Regions from separate parts of the Streptomyces sp. NPDC058653 genome, predicted to be linked through region 2. Evidence: riboswitches for the same ligand, from Rfam matches in the RefSeq annotation. Region 2 holds a riboswitch; each other region holds the start of a gene.
The links. Region 2 has a riboswitch for cobalamin ahead of ACFWU9_RS24545 (prenyltransferase/squalene oxidase repeat-containing protein). Riboswitches for the same ligand answer to the same signal wherever they lie in the genome.
Positions count from the first base shown of each region.

Region 1 (2,191 bases), on a different contig from region 2:
GGTGAGTCCGCCCGCGATTCCGCGGCGGACCCAGTCGGGCACGGTCGTGCCCACGAATCCGGGCTGGAGCACGGTTTGCGCGAGCCGCGTCAGTTGCTGGTGACGGCTGCTGGGCCGGCTGCTCGACTCCATGCGGTCCTCCGAAGGCGCATCGCTCGGCCGGCTCAGCGAACCGCCCTTGAACTTGGTACAGGCCAATCGGATGTTGGCTTAGACCAATAAGCGTGTCAAGAAGGTATCTGCCTGCCCCGTTGTACGAACTCGACCCGGAAGCAGGCGGATTAGCCGGTTCATGAATATTTGGTGAGGCTTCGAGGGAGCGGATGACAGCGGTTAGGCTTGGCCGTGCAGCTGGTTCGCTTCCGTCCCCAGGACGGGAGCGTCGTAAGAGGGAACCTGGTGAGAATCCGGGACTGCCCCGCAGCGGTGAGTGGGAACGACCGCCGTCATCAGCACTGGGCCCGTGCCGGGCCTGGGAAGCGACGGTCAGTAGGTGTCCACCCGGGTGTCCGCGCCCGGCGGATGTGCCCATGAGTCCGAAGACCTGCCCGCTGCCCGTACGCGACCGATCGCGTACGGACATCCCGGTGACCTCGTGGGCGGGTCGGCGTACATATCGGTCGGGCAGTCGTGGTGAAGCCTGCACGCATGTTCACAGACGTGACACACGTATACACGTGGACACGTACACACGTGGACGTGCGTGGACACGTGAAGGCGTGAGCGCGTGAACGCGTACAGGCAGAACGTGACTCGCGTGCACAGGCGCGCGGAGGAGCCCGTCCGATTCCGTACCCCTTCGTGTCCTCGATCCGTCCCGGGATCGCAGGACGACTCGCGAAGGAGAGTTCCGTGACAGACAAGTCCGCAGCCGCGGCAGCACGCGCCACCGTGTACGGCTACCCGCGCCAGGGCGCGCACCGCGAACTGAAGAAGGCCGTCGAGGGCTACTGGAAGGGCGCCGTCGACGCCCGCGCCCTGCGCGAGACGGCCGCCGGGCTGCGCCGCGCCAACTGGGAGCAGCTCACGGCAGACGGTGTCCACGAGGTCCCGACCGGCGACTTCTCGTACTACGACCATGTCCTGGACACCAGCGTGATGGTCGGCGCGATCCCCGGGCGGCACCGCGCCGCGGTGGAGGCCGACGCGCTGGACGGCTACTTCGCCATGGCGCGCGGCACACAGGACGTGGCGCCGCTGGAGATGACCAAGTGGTTCGACACCAACTACCACTATCTGGTGCCCGAGTTGGGCCCCGACACCGTGTTCTCCGCCGACTCCACCAAGCAGGTCGCGGAGCTGGGCGAAGCCCTCGCGCTGGGACTGACCCCCCGGCCCGTGCTCGTCGGCCCCGTCACCTACCTCCTGCTGGCCAAGCCCGCCCCCGGCGTCGCCGACGGCTTCGAGCCGCTGACGCTGCTCGACCGGCTCCTTCCCGTGTACGCGGAGGTCCTGGCCGACCTGCGCGCGGCCGGCGCCGACTGGGTGCAGCTGGACGAGCCCGCGCTCGTGGGGGACCGCACCCCGGCCGAGCTGGCGGCGGTCGCCCGCGCCCACCACGACCTGGGCGCGCTGACCGACCGGCCCAGACTGCTCGTCGCCTCCTACTTCGACCGGCTCGGCGACGCCCTGCCGGTGCTCGCCAAGTCACCCGTCGAAGGGCTCGCGCTGGACTTCACCGGTCCGGCCGCCGCCAACCTGGAGGGTCTCGCGGCGGTCGGCGGGCTGCCGGGCAAGCGGCTGGTCGCGGGCGTGGTCGACGGACGCAACGTCTGGATCAACGACTTCGAGAAGTCCCTCGGCACACTGGGCACACTCCTCGGGCTCGCCGACCGCGTCGACGTCGCGCCGTCCTGCTCCCTGCTGCACGTCCCGCTCGACGCGACCGCCGAGCGGGACATCGATCCGGAGATCGCCCGCTGGCTGGCGTTCGCCCGCCAGAAGAGCACCGAGGTCGCGACCCTGGCCCGTGCCCTGACCGAGGGCACCGGCGCGATCGCGGCCGAACTCGCCGCCAACCGCGCCGCCCTCGCCTCCCGCGCGGAGTCGGCGCTCACCCGCGACCCGGCCGTGCGCGCCCGCGCGGCGGCCGTCACGGACGCGGACGCGCGCCGTTCGCAGCCGTACGAGGTGCGGACCGTCGCCCAGCGGGCGCACCTGGGTCTGCCGCCGCTGCCGACGACCACCATCG
Region 1 is NZ_JBHXRM010000015.1:58,551-60,741, reverse strand. Features, by position in the region: gene ACFWU9_RS15415 (glycoside hydrolase family 3 protein) at 1-132, opposite strand, end outside; cobalamin riboswitch at 336-567, shown strand; gene metE (5-methyltetrahydropteroyltriglutamate--homocysteine S-methyltransferase) at 853-2,191, shown strand, end outside.
Region 1: another riboswitch for cobalamin. It lies ahead of metE (5-methyltetrahydropteroyltriglutamate--homocysteine S-methyltransferase); the one in region 2 lies ahead of ACFWU9_RS24545 (prenyltransferase/squalene oxidase repeat-containing protein).

Region 2 (2,191 bases):
TCTGAAGCCGCCGGCCGGGTTGAACTGCTGGGCGATCAGGAAGTCCACGGGCGTCTTGCCGGCCGTGGTGAGGAAGTCACCGGTCTGCGGGTTGATGCCGCAGGCGTTGAGGCCGGAGACGGCCCAGCCGTTGGAGTTGGTGTTGGCGCCGAACATGGCGTCGAAGGCGCCGGTGGTTCTGATGAGTTTCGACTTGAGGAAGGCCTTCGCCTCGGTGATGGCGGGGTCGGTGGCCGGGACGCCGGACATGCAGAGTGCGGCCATGGCGGCGCCGGTCATGTCGATGTCGCCGTCGGCGGCGAGCTTGGCCGGGTCGCCCTCGGCCTTGGCGAAGGTCCAGCCGCCGTCGTCGTGCTGATTGGCGCGGACCGTGGTGACGGACCTGTTCAGGAGCGCCTGCGGTACGCGCTGGACACCGGTCTGCGTCTTGGCGCCGGCGAGGGCGATGAGTGCGAAGACGGTGCCGTTGAAGTTGGCGGACGCCCCCCAGTAGCCCGGCTCGGAGTTCTGCCAGTACGCGTAGGTGTCGGCGATCAGATTGCGGCTCGCGGAGACCCGGGCGGGGTCGACACCGGCGGAGTAGGCGTTGATGATGCCGCGCTCGTAGTCGGTGACGACCGGGGAGGTGCCGGGCCAGGAGGCGTTGGCGAGGTGGGCACGGTAGACGGTACGGGCGTTCCTGCTCGTGTCGCCGCCCGGTGCGACGTCGACGGCCGCCGTCCCGGCGGCGGCGAACGCGGAGAAAGCCCATTCGTTGGAGAGTCCGGCGCCCGCGTACGAACCGTCGGCGCCTTGCAGTGAGCGCAGATAGCCCACACCGTTCGTCTTGGACGTGGCTATCTGCGCGGGGGTCGACGTGGCGAGTGCGGGCAGCGCGGTCAGGGCGAGTGCGGTGAACGCGGCGGGTACGGCGATCAGGGCGGGCCGGGCGACGGTGCGCCGGGTGACGCCCCGGCGGGACGAGCTGACGCGCGAGGCGCGGGGTCGCGAGGCGCGGGGTGAGGTCATGTCGGTACTCCCGGGGAGAGAGGGGCGGCGGCCTCACGCCCCTCCGGCCGTACCCGTACGCGAGAATCCGTGTACGAGAGCCCGCCCGACGACACGCGGCCGTCGCCCGAGCGCGTGGGTCGACGTCCTGTGGAACAGGCCGGTCGGGCATTCGGGCTCGGACCTCTCCGGGGCTCCGAGCCCCCGGGTCCACACCGCTGCGCGTCAGCTCCGGACTCCCACCGGATTCCCCCAACTCGGCAGCACGGGACGCTAGTCGAAAACCGCGCGCCGCGCACTCCCTTGTCGCCGGATTCGCATCTGTGCTCTAATTCGTCCGCATCTCTGCTCAGTTCCCAGGGGAAGCCGGTCTAAGTCCGGCGCTGACCCGCAACCGTAGGCCCGTCAGGCACTCATGTGCCCGGTGGGCAAGCCGGATTACCTGGTTCTGAGCTCAAGTGAACGACGCCGTCGCGGACTACGGCGTGGTACGGCCGGCACCGCCGGGGACGTCGCTCGACGACTCCACCGGGCCGCCGGTCGCGTCACGTGGACCCCCGTAACGGCCGACGCCAGGGGGCCGCCGTGGAGCACGGAGACGTATCCGGACGAAGAGCGCGCGGTGTGCGCCCGCGAGCGGGCGCGCTGCTGTGCTCCGTCCTCATGGCTGTCGCCGGCGGGGTCTTCCTGCTCGGCCCCGCGTCCCCGGCCGCGGCCGACCCCATCGAGACGTGCACCCCCACCAAGGGCGCGGTCGTCGCGGTGGACTTCGGCGACTGGGGCGGTGGGATCGTCCGGGGCTGCGACGCGAGTCCGACCACGGGATACGACCTCCTGCACGAGGCCGGGTTCAGCACCGAGGGCACCGAGCACGACGGCCCCGCGTTCATCTGTCGCCTGGGCCACGCCGAGTTCGACTCCGGCGCCGGGTACCCGACTCCGGCGGAGGAGGCGTGCGAGCTCACCCCGCCCGCCACCGCGTACTGGTCCTACTGGCTCGCCCCGGCGGGCCAGGACTTCTGGACGTACAGCCCGCTCGGCGCGATGAGCAACAGGCCGAAGGACGGATCCGTGGAGGCATGGGTCTTCGGCCCCACCGATGTGGGCGGAACCGGCGGGGGCCCCACGTTCACACCCGCGCAGGTGCGAGCCGGGGGCCAGGGCGAACCCGGAGAGGACCCGCCGGACGTCGAGCCCGGTGAGG
Region 2 is NZ_JBHXRM010000031.1:24,812-27,002, reverse strand. Features, by position in the region: gene ACFWU9_RS24545 (prenyltransferase/squalene oxidase repeat-containing protein) at 1-1,008, opposite strand, end outside; cobalamin riboswitch at 1,133-1,271, opposite strand; cobalamin riboswitch at 1,312-1,452, shown strand; gene ACFWU9_RS24540 (prenyltransferase/squalene oxidase repeat-containing protein) at 1,651-2,191, shown strand, end outside.

Region 3 (2,191 bases), on a different contig from region 2:
TTCCAGCGGCCGTTCCGCCCGCTCAGCTCCGTGACGGTCAGCGGCTGTATGTCGATACGCCAGAACACCTGGGCCGGCGCGCCGATCGCGTGGACCGTCAGCGCGCGTACGACATCGGGCTCGGCCACCGCGAGGACGCGCGCCGAACGGGGGCGCGCGTCCTTTCCCAGCGGATCGGAGCCCGGCGCATCGGCGCCCAATGGCTCGGCGCCCAATGGCTCGGCGCCCAACGGCTCGGGGCCCGGTGGATCGGCGCGCAGCGCGTCGGCGTCGAGCGCGTCGAGCCAGTGGCCGAGGCGGCTGTGCAGCGCCTCCAGCGACTCCCCGCCGTGCGGCGCCGCCGCCGGGTTGCCCAGCCAGGCGGCGACCGCCTCCGGCTCGGCGGCGCCGACCTCGTCCAGCCGCCTGCCGCGCCACCGGCCCATCGCGCACGTACGCAGCTCGGGCAGCGGCTCCGCGACCAGGCCCAGCGCCTCCGCCGTCTGCCGGCAGCGCTCCGAGGGGGACGTGAACACCCGGGCGGCGGCGGCGCGTTGCTCCGCGACGGTGGGCGCGTCCCGTACGGCCCCGGCCTGGCGCAGCCCCGCCGCGTCCAGCGGACCGTCGCCGAAACGCGCCTCGCGCAACGCGGTGCTGAGCGCCGGTGAGATCAACGTCACGCGTACGGTCATCGGGCTCCCCAGAGTCGTACGTTCACCGGACGCGGCCCCCGTCGTCCGGCTCCGGCGCCGGCCGCCGGACCCGTCGCCCTCTTGGCCGACCTGCCCGATCGCGGTACGTTCACGTCGATATCACGACGGCAAGACGGAAGTCCGGTGAGATTCCGGCACGGTCGCGCCACTGTATGCCGAGCAGCCACCGCGTACGCGCGGCGAGGCGGCCCGGTGAGTCAGACCCGATGGTCGTCGTGCGAGCTCCACTGAACGGGACGCGAGTTCCCAAGGAGGTTGTGCCGTGGCTGAGTCCATTGTGCCCCCGGCCGTTTCTTCACCCGCCGGATCAGCGATATCGCCCCTGACTCCCCTGCCCCTGCGGGCGGTTCTGCCGTGGGCTGTCTTCGTGGGCACGCTGATGCTGGTGCTGCTGTACTTCGTCGGTGCCGAACAGGGCGCGACGTCGGTGTTCTCCGGGGCGGGGGTGCACGAGTGGGTGCACGACGGCCGTCATCTGCTCGGCTTCCCCTGCCACTGATCCGACGGACGGAGGCCACCCTCGGAGAACATCACCATGCAATCGTCCACCGTCAGAACCCTGTTGGTCCGCGGCATGATCGCGGGCGTCGTCGCCGGGCTGCTCGCGTTCGCGCTCGCCTACGTGGTGGGGGAGCCGTCCATCGAGGACTCCATCGCCCTGGAGGAGGCCGCGTCCGCGCCGGCGCACGAGCACGACGGCGCTGCCGCCGAACCGGCCGCGCCCGCCGAGGAAGAGGAGGAGTTGGTCACGCGGCCGGTCCAGTCGACCTTCGGTCTCGCCACCGGCGTCCTCGTCTACGGCGTCGCCCTGGGCGGCATCGCCTCCCTGGCTTTCGCCGTCTGTCTGGGCCGGGTCGGCCGGCTCCGGCCACGGGCGACGGCCGCGCTGGTCGCGGGCGCCGCGTTCACCACCGTCTATCTGGTGCCGTTCCTCAAGTACCCCGCGACGCCACCCGCCGTGGGCAATCCCGACACCATCGGCAAGCGCACGACGCTCTTCTTCCTGATGATCGTGCTCAGCGTGCTGGTCGCGGTCATCGCCGTCATCGCCGGACGCCGGCTCGCGCCGACGCTCGGCAACTGGAACGCGACCGTCGCCGCCGGCGGCGGCTATGTGGTGGTCATGGCCCTGGCCTGTCTGCTGCTGCCCGCCAACACCGACGCGGTGAGGGAGACCTTCCCGGCCGCGCTGCTCTGGGAGTTCAGGCTGGCCTCACTGGGTGTGCAGGCGCTGCTGTGGACAGCCTTCGGGCTGATCTTCGGGGCGCTGGCGGAGCGCGCACTGCGCCCCGCGGACGCCCACCCCGCCGGGCAGGGCCCGGAAGCCGTAACGAGCACGCCGGCCGCGCACGCCGGCTGACACCGGCGTACCCGGCCTACACCGGAGTACGGCCGGAGACCGGCCGGGTGGCGGCCCCGGGGCACCGCCCGGAGAACGACATCCGCTCGTACGACACGCGCCCGGCAGGATTCCTGCCGGGCGCAAGTCATGTATGGGC
Region 3 is NZ_JBHXRM010000056.1:47,011-49,201, forward strand. Features, by position in the region: gene ACFWU9_RS32780 (histidine phosphatase family protein) at 1-671, opposite strand, end outside; cobalamin riboswitch at 762-918, shown strand; gene ACFWU9_RS32785 (CbtB domain-containing protein) at 955-1,191, shown strand; gene ACFWU9_RS32790 (CbtA family protein) at 1,228-2,052, shown strand.
Region 3: another riboswitch for cobalamin. It lies ahead of ACFWU9_RS32785 (CbtB domain-containing protein); the one in region 2 lies ahead of ACFWU9_RS24545 (prenyltransferase/squalene oxidase repeat-containing protein).

Region 4 (2,191 bases), on a different contig from region 2:
CATCCCGCTCGGCGCCGGCATCGTCAACTTCGTGGTGCTGACGGCGGCACTCTCGTCCTGCAACTCCGGCATGTACTCCACCGGCCGGATGCTGCGCGACCTCGCCGCCAACAAGGAGGCCCCCCAGGCCCTCGGCAGGCTCAACACCCGCCGGACACCGGCGGCCGGCATCGCCGCGTCCGTCGCCCTGATGGGCATCGGCGTCGTCCTCAACTACGTCGTCCCGGAGAAGGCGTTCCTCTACGTCACCTCGGTCGCCACCGCGGCCGGGATCTGGACCTGGATGATGATCCTCATCAGCCACATCAAGTACCGCTCCGCCGTGGTCGCCGGTCGGCTGCCGGCGTCCTCGTTCCCCGCCCCGGGCGGCTCGGCGCTGAGCTGGGTGGCGCTGGTCTTCCTGGCCTTCGTGACCTGTCTGATCGCCTACGACTCCGACGCGCGCATCTCGCTCTACGTCGGCGCCGTCTGGGCGGTCTTCCTCGTCGGCGGCTGGGCGCTGCTCAAGCGCGGCGACAGGGACCTCGCGGGCCCGGGCCGGGACGAGCCGGAGGGCCCGTACGAGCCGGAGTACGCGAAGATCTCCGACTGACCCGGCCGCACGCGGCGGCCCCGGTCCCGCTCCGCGGCCCCGGCCCCGCCGGCGCCCCACGCGCCGTCCCACCGGCCGTCTCACCAGGTGGCCTCCGTATCTCAGCCGCGGAGGCCACCCGTTTATCCTTCCACTCATGCTCACCATCACCCAGGCGCTGTACGACCAGATCGTCGCCCACGCACGGGCCGACCACCCCGACGAGGCCTGCGGCCTGATCGCGGGCCCCGAGGACAGCGACCGGCCCGAGCGCTTCATCCCGATGCGCAACGCGGCCCGCTCACCCACGTACTACGAGTGGGACGGCGACGAGCACAACCAGGTCGACAAGGAGATGCGGCGGCGCGAGGAGGACGTGATCGTCGTCTACCACTCGCACACCGCGACCGAGGCGTACCCCTCCCGCACCGACATCGACCGGGCCGTGGAGCCGTTCGCCCACTACGTGCTGGTCTCCACCGCCGACACCGACGACATGGGCCCGTTCCAGTTCCGCTCGTTCCGCATCGTCGACGGCACGGTCACAGAAGAGGAAGTCACGGTCGTCTGACACACTGACGCCGAACCAGGGCGGCAGGACCCAGGAAGCCGGTGCGAATCCGGCACGGTCCCGCCACTGTGACCAGGCCCCCCTTGCACCCGGGGGCCCGGAAGCCAGGAACTGACCTGTCGCCCTTCTCCCACCATGCCAGGGGACGCGGAAATCCCCCGGAGGAGGCCCAGTCATGTCCTTGCGGCGCCACGCCCTCATACCGGCGGCCCTGCTTCCGCTGCTGCTCCCGCTCGCCGCCTGCGGCTCCGGCCCGGAACCGGCCGAGCACGCCGGAGCGCCGGCCGCCGGATTCCCGTACACCGTCGCCAACTGCGGTGTGCGGACCACCTTCGAGGCACCCCCGAAGCGTGTGGTCACGATGAACCAGCACGTCACCGAGATCATGATCGAACTCGGTCTCACCAACTCCCTCGTCGGCACCGCCTGGCTCGACGACGCCGTCCTGCCCGCCTACGAGAAGGCGTACGAGAGCGTCCCGGTCGTCGCCAAGGAGTACCCCTCCAAGGAGAAACTCCTCTCCGTCAATCCCGACCTCGTCTACGGCGGTTACACCAGCGCCTTCGCCGCCAAGGACGGCCGCACCCGCGACGACCTGGCGGACGCCGGTGTCGACACCCGGCTCAATCTGGAGAACTGCCCCGAGGACGGCGGTACTTCCATGGACGACCTCTTCCGCGAGATCAAGGAGGTCGGACGGACCTTCGGCGTCGCCGGCCGCGCCGGGAGGTGGACAGCCGACGCACGCGCCACGCTCGCCACCACCGCCGCCGGACTCAAGGGCGTCAAGCCGGTCCCGGTCTTCGTCTACGACAGCGGCGACAAGACCGCCTTCACCGCGGGCGGCGCGGGCATCGGCAACGAGCTGATCGAACGGGCCGGCGGCCGCAACGTCTTCGCCGACCTCGACAAGTCCTTCGGCGACGCCACCTGGGAGCAGGTCGTCGCCCGCAGGCCCGAGACGATCGTCATCTACGACTACGGCTCCACCACCGTCGCCCAGAAGAAGAAGCGGCTGCTGGAGGACCCCGTACTGAAGGACGTCCCGG
Region 4 is NZ_JBHXRM010000007.1:93,495-95,685, forward strand. Features, by position in the region: gene ACFWU9_RS08675 (amino acid permease) at 1-592, shown strand, start outside; gene ACFWU9_RS08680 (Mov34/MPN/PAD-1 family protein) at 729-1,142, shown strand; cobalamin riboswitch at 1,131-1,277, shown strand; gene ACFWU9_RS08685 (ABC transporter substrate-binding protein) at 1,318-2,191, shown strand, end outside.
Region 4: another riboswitch for cobalamin. It lies ahead of ACFWU9_RS08685 (ABC transporter substrate-binding protein); the one in region 2 lies ahead of ACFWU9_RS24545 (prenyltransferase/squalene oxidase repeat-containing protein).